3 regions of the Edwardsiella sp. EA181011 genome follow, and region 2 is predicted to be linked to each of the others. Evidence: predicted binding sites of a transcription regulator. Region 2 holds the regulator's gene; each other region holds the start of a gene.
The links. The regulator CRP, encoded in region 2, controls carbon source genes, mostly activating them, when cyclic AMP is high. The targets are predictions, from matches to a motif close to ATGTGANNNNNNTCACAT.
Positions count from the first base shown of each region.

Region 1: a site for CRP is predicted at 953-970, ahead of psiE (phosphate-starvation-inducible protein PsiE). Genes of this name have one in related genera too.
Region 3: a site for CRP is predicted at 1,530-1,547, ahead of deoC (deoxyribose-phosphate aldolase). Genes of this name have one in related genera too.

Region 1 covers NZ_CP011364.1:383,152-385,422, forward strand. The annotation lists gene malG (maltose ABC transporter permease MalG) at 1-427, shown strand, start outside; gene psiE (phosphate-starvation-inducible protein PsiE) at 516-923, opposite strand; gene QY76_RS01790 (dicarboxylate/amino acid:cation symporter) at 1,158-2,271, shown strand, end outside.
Region 2 covers NZ_CP011364.1:891,985-894,255, reverse strand. The annotation lists gene QY76_RS03985 (YccS/YhfK family putative transporter) at 1-767, opposite strand, end outside; gene crp (cAMP-activated global transcriptional regulator CRP) at 828-1,460, opposite strand; gene QY76_RS03975 (YheU family protein) at 1,810-2,034, opposite strand; gene QY76_RS03970 (hydrolase) at 2,040-2,271, opposite strand, start outside.
Region 3 covers NZ_CP011364.1:101,258-103,528, forward strand. The annotation lists gene deoA (thymidine phosphorylase) at 1-371, opposite strand, end outside; gene deoC (deoxyribose-phosphate aldolase) at 480-1,259, opposite strand; gene QY76_RS00480 (YjjI family glycine radical enzyme) at 1,733-2,271, shown strand, end outside.

The DNA.
Region 1 (2,271 bases), 510 kb from region 2:
CCTAAATACCCTGGGGGGCGTCATCTTTGCCTATATGGGCGGCATCGCCCTGCACGTCTGGACCATCAAGGGCTACTTTGAAACCATCGACGGCTCGCAGGAGGAGGCGGCGGCGCTGGATGGCGCCACGCCGTGGCAGGCGTTCCGTCTGGTGCTGCTGCCGCTTTCCGTACCGATACTGGCGGTGGTGTTCATCCTCTCCTTTATCGCCGCCATCACCGAGGTGCCGGTCGCCTCGCTGCTGCTGCGCGACGTCAATACCTATACGCTGGCGGTCGGCATGCAGCAGTATCTCAATCCGCAAAACTACCTGTGGGGGGATTTTGCCGCGGCGGCGGTGCTGTCGGCGATGCCGATAACCGCCGTCTTCCTGCTGGCGCAGCGTTGGCTGGTGGGCGGTCTGACCGCCGGCGGCGTGAAAGGCTAGTTTATGCGTTACCCTTAAAAAAGCAGTAACCTGTGTGCGTAACTGGCGGCCTGCGGGCCGCCCTTTTTATACCCCTATCCTACGGCGTCTATTCGCGCTTCAGACGATCGGTGTTAGCTAGATACAGCGCGATCACCAGCACCAAAATGGCGAACGAATAGATCAGCGTATCGTTGGGGCTCTCGTGATCGACGATGATCAATCGGATGATCGCCGTGATGCCGATGTAGATAAAATAGCGCAGCGGAAAGTGATAGCCTGATTGAAAATATTTAACAATCAATGCAATAAACTCGAAGTACAGAAAATAGATCACGATCCCTTCCACCAGCATATAGGTCGACGCGTTCTGGTTGGCGTCAAACAGCACCCCGGCCAGCGTGAACGTCTCCTTCGCCAGAAAGATCACCAGAATCGCCGCCAGCGCCATCAGGCCGATATTCAGTATCCACTGCAATACCGTGGCGACACGGTTTGCGCGCTCGGTTCCCGGCATAAAGTAACTCCTTGCGTAATAGCTGTATAATGTGAGCTAGTTAACAATATTGCCGTTTTGCCGTCTATCCCCCTGCGCCAAAAAACCCGTCGGCGTCGCGTGCGGCGCGGCGAGCGCCACACAAATTTGGCGCCGGCGGCGACAAGGGCTGATAATGAGCATAATCCGTCAGGATCAACACACCCTCCGCCGCCGCGCGGTAGCAAGAAAAGGCTCGACTGAGATTCCCACACAATGCATATACTCCGACACTATACGTTTACCCTCTGCCTGCTGCTGGGCATTATCCTCGGCGGGCTGGCCGGCGTCCTGTTTGGCGAACGGGCGACCCTGGTTCAACCCATCGGCGAACTGTTCCTAAACCTGATGTTCGTGGTGATCGTTCCGCTGGTATTCCTCAGCATCGCCTCCTCTATCGCCGACATGCGGCAGATGTCGCGCCTGGGCAAAATAATGGGAACGGTCTTCTCGGTTTTCATCGCCACCGCCCTGTTCGCCGCGCTGATCGGCTTTGTCGCCACCCATCTGTTTAACCCGTTCCACAACGTGGATACTCAGTCGCTGATCGCCCACCTGCCTCCGGCGCCGCAGGAACAGAGCAAGGGGCTGGGCGAGGTGATCGTCTCCACCTTCACCGTACCCGATTTTCTACAGCTGTTTACTAAGTCCAATCTGCTACCGCTCATCGTCTTCTCTATCCTGTTCGGCCTGGCTACGGCCTTCAGCGGCGAGCAGGGCCGTCCCGTCGCCCAGTTTCTCAGCGCCGGCACCACGGTGATCCTGAGAATGGTCAAGATCATTATGTACGCAGCGCCGCTGGGGCTGGGCTGCTACTTCGCCGCCACGGTCGGCGCGCTGGGGCCGCAAATCATCCACGGCTATCTGAATGCCTTCTTGCTGTACGTGGTGCTGACGGTGATCTACTTCTTCGGCGCCAATACGCTGTACGCCTTTATCGCCGGAGGGCGCCCCGCCGTTCGCCTGTTCTGGGGCAACGTATTTACACCGGCCATCACCGCCATCGCCACCGCTTCCAGCGCCGCCTGCATTCCGGTCAACCTGGTGGCCAGCAAGAAGATGGGCGTACCGGCGGATATCGCCGAGACGGTGATCCCGCTGGGTGCCAACACCCATAAGGACGGCTCGGTTATCGGCGGCATCATCAAGATCGTCTTTCTGTTCACGCTGTTCGGCCGCGACATGAGCGATCCGATGAGCATCGCGGCCATCATCAGCGTGGCGTTCCTAGTCGGCGCCGTCATGGGGGCTATTCCCAGCGGCGGCATGACCGGCGAACTGATGATCTGCGCCGTGTTCGGCTTTTCGCCGGAGTTGGTCGGCACCATCA
Region 2 (2,271 bases):
ACCAGCGTTTGTACCTCCTCCGGCTGGGAGAGGCTGACGGTAATATGCTCCTGTAAATCCAGCGCCACCTGAAAGTAGCGCACCAACCGCTTATACTCCGGGTTATGGACCAGGGACAGCATGTGCATCTGCTGGTAGATAACGCTGATAAGGTCCATCACCTTTTGCTGGCGGTTCAGCAGCGGCGGCAGCGCCGTCTGCGGGTCACTGTGCTGCGTGAGCAGGCTATACTTGGCCTCGATGTAGTCCGCCAGCTCCAGGTACAGCTGATTCAGAGTTTCGCGGATCGGCTGCCCTTTCCACAGGACAAACCAAAACCAGGTGAAGGCGCCATACCAAATCGTGCCGACCAAATACAGCAGCGGCCCCTGCCAGACGGGCACCATCCCCACCATGCTGAGGGTGAAGATGGCCGCAACCAGCGTTGCCGGCAGTAAACGGGCGTGCAGCGGACTGATCTCGCCGTTGACGCCAAACAGCAGCGCCAAAAGCAGCATGGCTAGCGGCAGCGGCACCGACCACAGCAGGGCCATCTGCAGTAACAGGCTGCCGAGCGCAAACAGGGTGCCGCCCACCGCGAGGCGTTTAAAGAAGCGTTTATGGGGGGTGTCAAGACCGGCGATATTGCAGCAGACTGGGACTAGAGAAAACAGCAGCCCCTGCTGCAGCTGGCCTACCATCAGCCCGAACAGCACCGGCAGACACAAAACCAGCGTCTGGCGCAGTGCATAGTTCACTTCAGGGTGGTAGATAAACCGCCGCCACATGAGCACCATCCTGGGGATGGGTTGAAGATTCCGCGCCGCCCATGCGGCGCGGGCGCAAAATCAACGCGTCCCGTAGACGACGATGGTTTTACCGTGTGCCGAGATCAGGTTCTGATCCTCCAGCATCTTCAGAATACGTCCTACCGTTTCACGGGAGCAGCCCACGATCTGGCCGATCTCCTGACGGGTGATCTTAATCTGCATGCCGTCTGGGTGCGTCATCGCATCCGGCTGCTTGGCCAGATTCAGCAACGTCTGGGCAATACGGCCAGTCACATCCAGGAAGGCCAGGTTACCGACTTTCTCTGACGTGACCTGCAGACGACGCGCCATCTGGGCAGACAGACGCATCAGAATATCCGGGTTAACCTGGATCAGCTGACGGAATTTCTTGTAGGAAATTTCAGCCACCTCACAGGCGGTCTTCGCCCGCACCCAGGCACTGCGCTCCTGCCCTTCCTCAAACAGCCCCAGCTCGCCAATGAAGTCGCCCTGGTTCAGGTAGGAGAGGATCATCTCCTTACCCTCTTCATCCTTAATCAGTACCGCTACAGATCCCTTTACGATGTAATAAAGCGTCTCCGCTTTTTCACCCTGGTGAATCAAGGTACTTTTGGACGGATATTTATGAATATGGCAATGGGACAGGAACCATTCGAGAGTTGGATCTGTTTGCGGTTTGCCGAGAACCATTCGCTATTATCCTCTGTTGTTATCGCATCCCCGGTGCGCCAAACGCACCCCCGCCGGACGGGGCCGGGAAACTGCCTAGTAACCTGCTATAGCACTGCACTTGTCGAATATAGTTTCCATAGCCTAAGGGAGATGATCCCCGGCGATCTTGATCTATACCCGCTTCATTCCATTAAAGGTGCATGTCGGCTTAGTTTGTAACATAGCTTGGCCTTACTGTCTCGCACTGTCTCGCTTCAGCATGGAATAGCTCACTGTTCGCCGCCGTTTTTTCTCCGTTCGCGGCGCTTTTGCCTTTTATTTGCACAGTGCGGCGCCGGGCGCCGCGGGGAAAATACGCCAACGTGCGCTAATCCGCGCCCTTAAACTGGCTGCGCGGCATAATATTGACGCTTTCATGCAGCTCGGACCATACCACGACCGCCTCACCGCACTTCAGCTGGCGCCGCACATCTTCCACCTTCTGCGCCAGGCACCTCTCCTGTTCGCCATAGTCGGTCCCCTCACGCAGGACGAAGGCCTCGATCAGGCTATCCAGCGTCTCTGGGGCTATCAGTTGCCAGGGAATGATCACGCGTTTTACTCCAAATAGGGGGCTAACCAGGCGGGAATGCGCTGCTCCAGCCACGGAAGAGGATGTCGCAGCGTACCGCCGATAAAGCCGACGTGGCCGCCAAACGCCGTCAGCTGGTATTCGATATTGGACGGCAGCGATCCCGGCGGCGGGATCACCGCCGACGTCATAAAGGGATCGTCGCGCGCCTGAATGATCAACAGCGGCTGACGGATCGTCGGCAGCCGCGGCAGGGCA
Region 3 (2,271 bases), 790 kb from region 2:
AGCGTACCGCCGGTATGCCCGAGGCCGCGACCGGAGATCATCGGCACATAGCCGCCGCAGGCGGCGACCATCGGCCCCAGCATCAGAGAGGTAACGTCTCCCACGCCGCCGGTCGAATGTTTATCGACAATCGGCCCGTTCAGATTCAGGGATTTCCAGTCCAACACGGTACCGGAGTCCCGCATCGCCATGGTCAGCGCCACGCGCTCCGGCATGGACATGTCATGGAAAAAGATCGTCATCGCCAGCGCGGCGATCTGCCCCTCGGAGATTGTGTTATCCCGTATCCCGTTGATAAAAAAGCGAATCTCTTCTTCACTCAGCGCATGACCGTCGCGCTTTTTGCGGATAATTTCTTGAGCCAGAAACAAGGTAACCCCCTGTTAAACTGATTGTTAGGCCAGGATCGTCTGCGCGATCCGTGAGAGGTAAATGCCCTTGACGTCAGTCAGGCCGCCCAGCGGCGGCCTGTTCCCGCATCAGTAGCTGCTGCCGGTGCCCTTGGCGTCATAGCCTAAGGTCTGCAGCAGGCTAGCCAACAGGCTGGAGGCGCCGAAGCGGAAGTGACGGCTATCCGCCCATCCTTCACCCAGCAGACGATCGGCCAGCGCCAGATACTGCGCCGCATCCTCCGCCGTACGCACGCCGCCGGCCGGCTTGAAGCCCACGCGCTTCGCCACGCCCATATCGCGGATCACGCTCATCATGATTTCAGCGCTCTCCAGCGTGGCGTTAACCGGCACCTTACCGGTCGAGGTCTTAATAAAATCAGCCCCGGCCTTAATTGAAATTTCAGACGCCTTACGGATCAGCGCAGCGTCTTTCAGCTCACCGGTTTCAATAATCACCTTCAGCAGTACATTGGCGGCGACGCAGGCCTCTTTACAGGCTTTCACCAGATCGAAGCCCACCTGCTCGTTGCCCGCCATCAGGGCACGGTACGGGAAGACTACATCCACTTCATCCGCGCCGTAGGCGATCGCCGCACGGGTTTCCACCAGCGCGATCTCGATATCATCGTTACCGTGCGGGAAGTTGGTCACCGTCGCAATGCGTACGTCCGGCGTACCCTGTTCACGCAGGGTTTTACGGGCGATGGGGATAAAACGGGGATAAATACACACCGCAGCGGTGTCACCCGCCGGGCTTTTTGCCTGATGACACAGGGCGATCACTTTCTCGTCGGTATCGTTGTCATTCAGGGTCGTCAGATCCATCAGGCGCAGTGCGCGCTGAGCGGCAGTTTGTAACTCGGTCATAATACTCTCCAACTGGCTGAACGCGGCCCATGCCGGTTCAATCAAAAAAAACGGGACGAAGGTTTTAACGGCCTGCGCCGTAAAGCGATCCCACACGTTGGCGAGCGGACTTGGTTCCCTGAAGAGACATCCGGCCACGCCGGTATGTCATTGAGATCCATCTCACCGCACACAGCCCTTCTGGTATGATTATTTGAACACAAAACCTCCGTCATATTTGTGTTCACTGTCACATTAGATGAAAATCTGAATGTAACATAGGATCGCATTATGTGATTGACATCACATATAAATCATAACTATCGCCAAAATCGATGCTAACGCGCAAACGCGCGCAGGCCACGGCATTACACTGGCCAATCTCCGCTGTCCGCCGGTGAACCCCGCAGGCGCGACGCCGGGATACCATACCGTTACAGGACACAGCCCTGCGCTCATCCTGATCATCGCTCTCATCGCCCAGGACAACGATCATGCCTGAAACCTCTGCCAATGCACTGCACCAGCGCTGTATGGCTATCGCCTGCGATCCCCATCTCTCCGCCCTGCAAAAACGCCACTTTCTTGCACTGGAGGCAGAAAACGATCTGCCTTACCCCGCCCTACCGGAAGCGGCTCGCCAGGCGCTGGACGACGGCGTCATCTGCGATATGTTTGAAGGCCATGCGCCCTATAAGCCCCGCTACGTGCTACCGGACTACGCCCGCTTCTTGGCCAACGGCTCTGAGTGGCTGGAGCTGGAGCCGGCGCAGGGCTTTGACGATGCCCTCTCCATGCTGACCATCCTGTATCACCATGTCCCATCCGTCACATCCATGCCGGTATTTTTGGGGCATTTAGATCAACTATTGCTTCCATATGTTGGAATTTTAACAGAGAACGAATTATATATCCGCATAAAACGCTTTTGGCGTTATCTGGATCGCACTTTTCCCGATGCCTTTATGCACGCAAACCTGGGGCCGTCAGATAACATCCTGACACGCCTATTTTTACGCGCGGACGCAGAGCT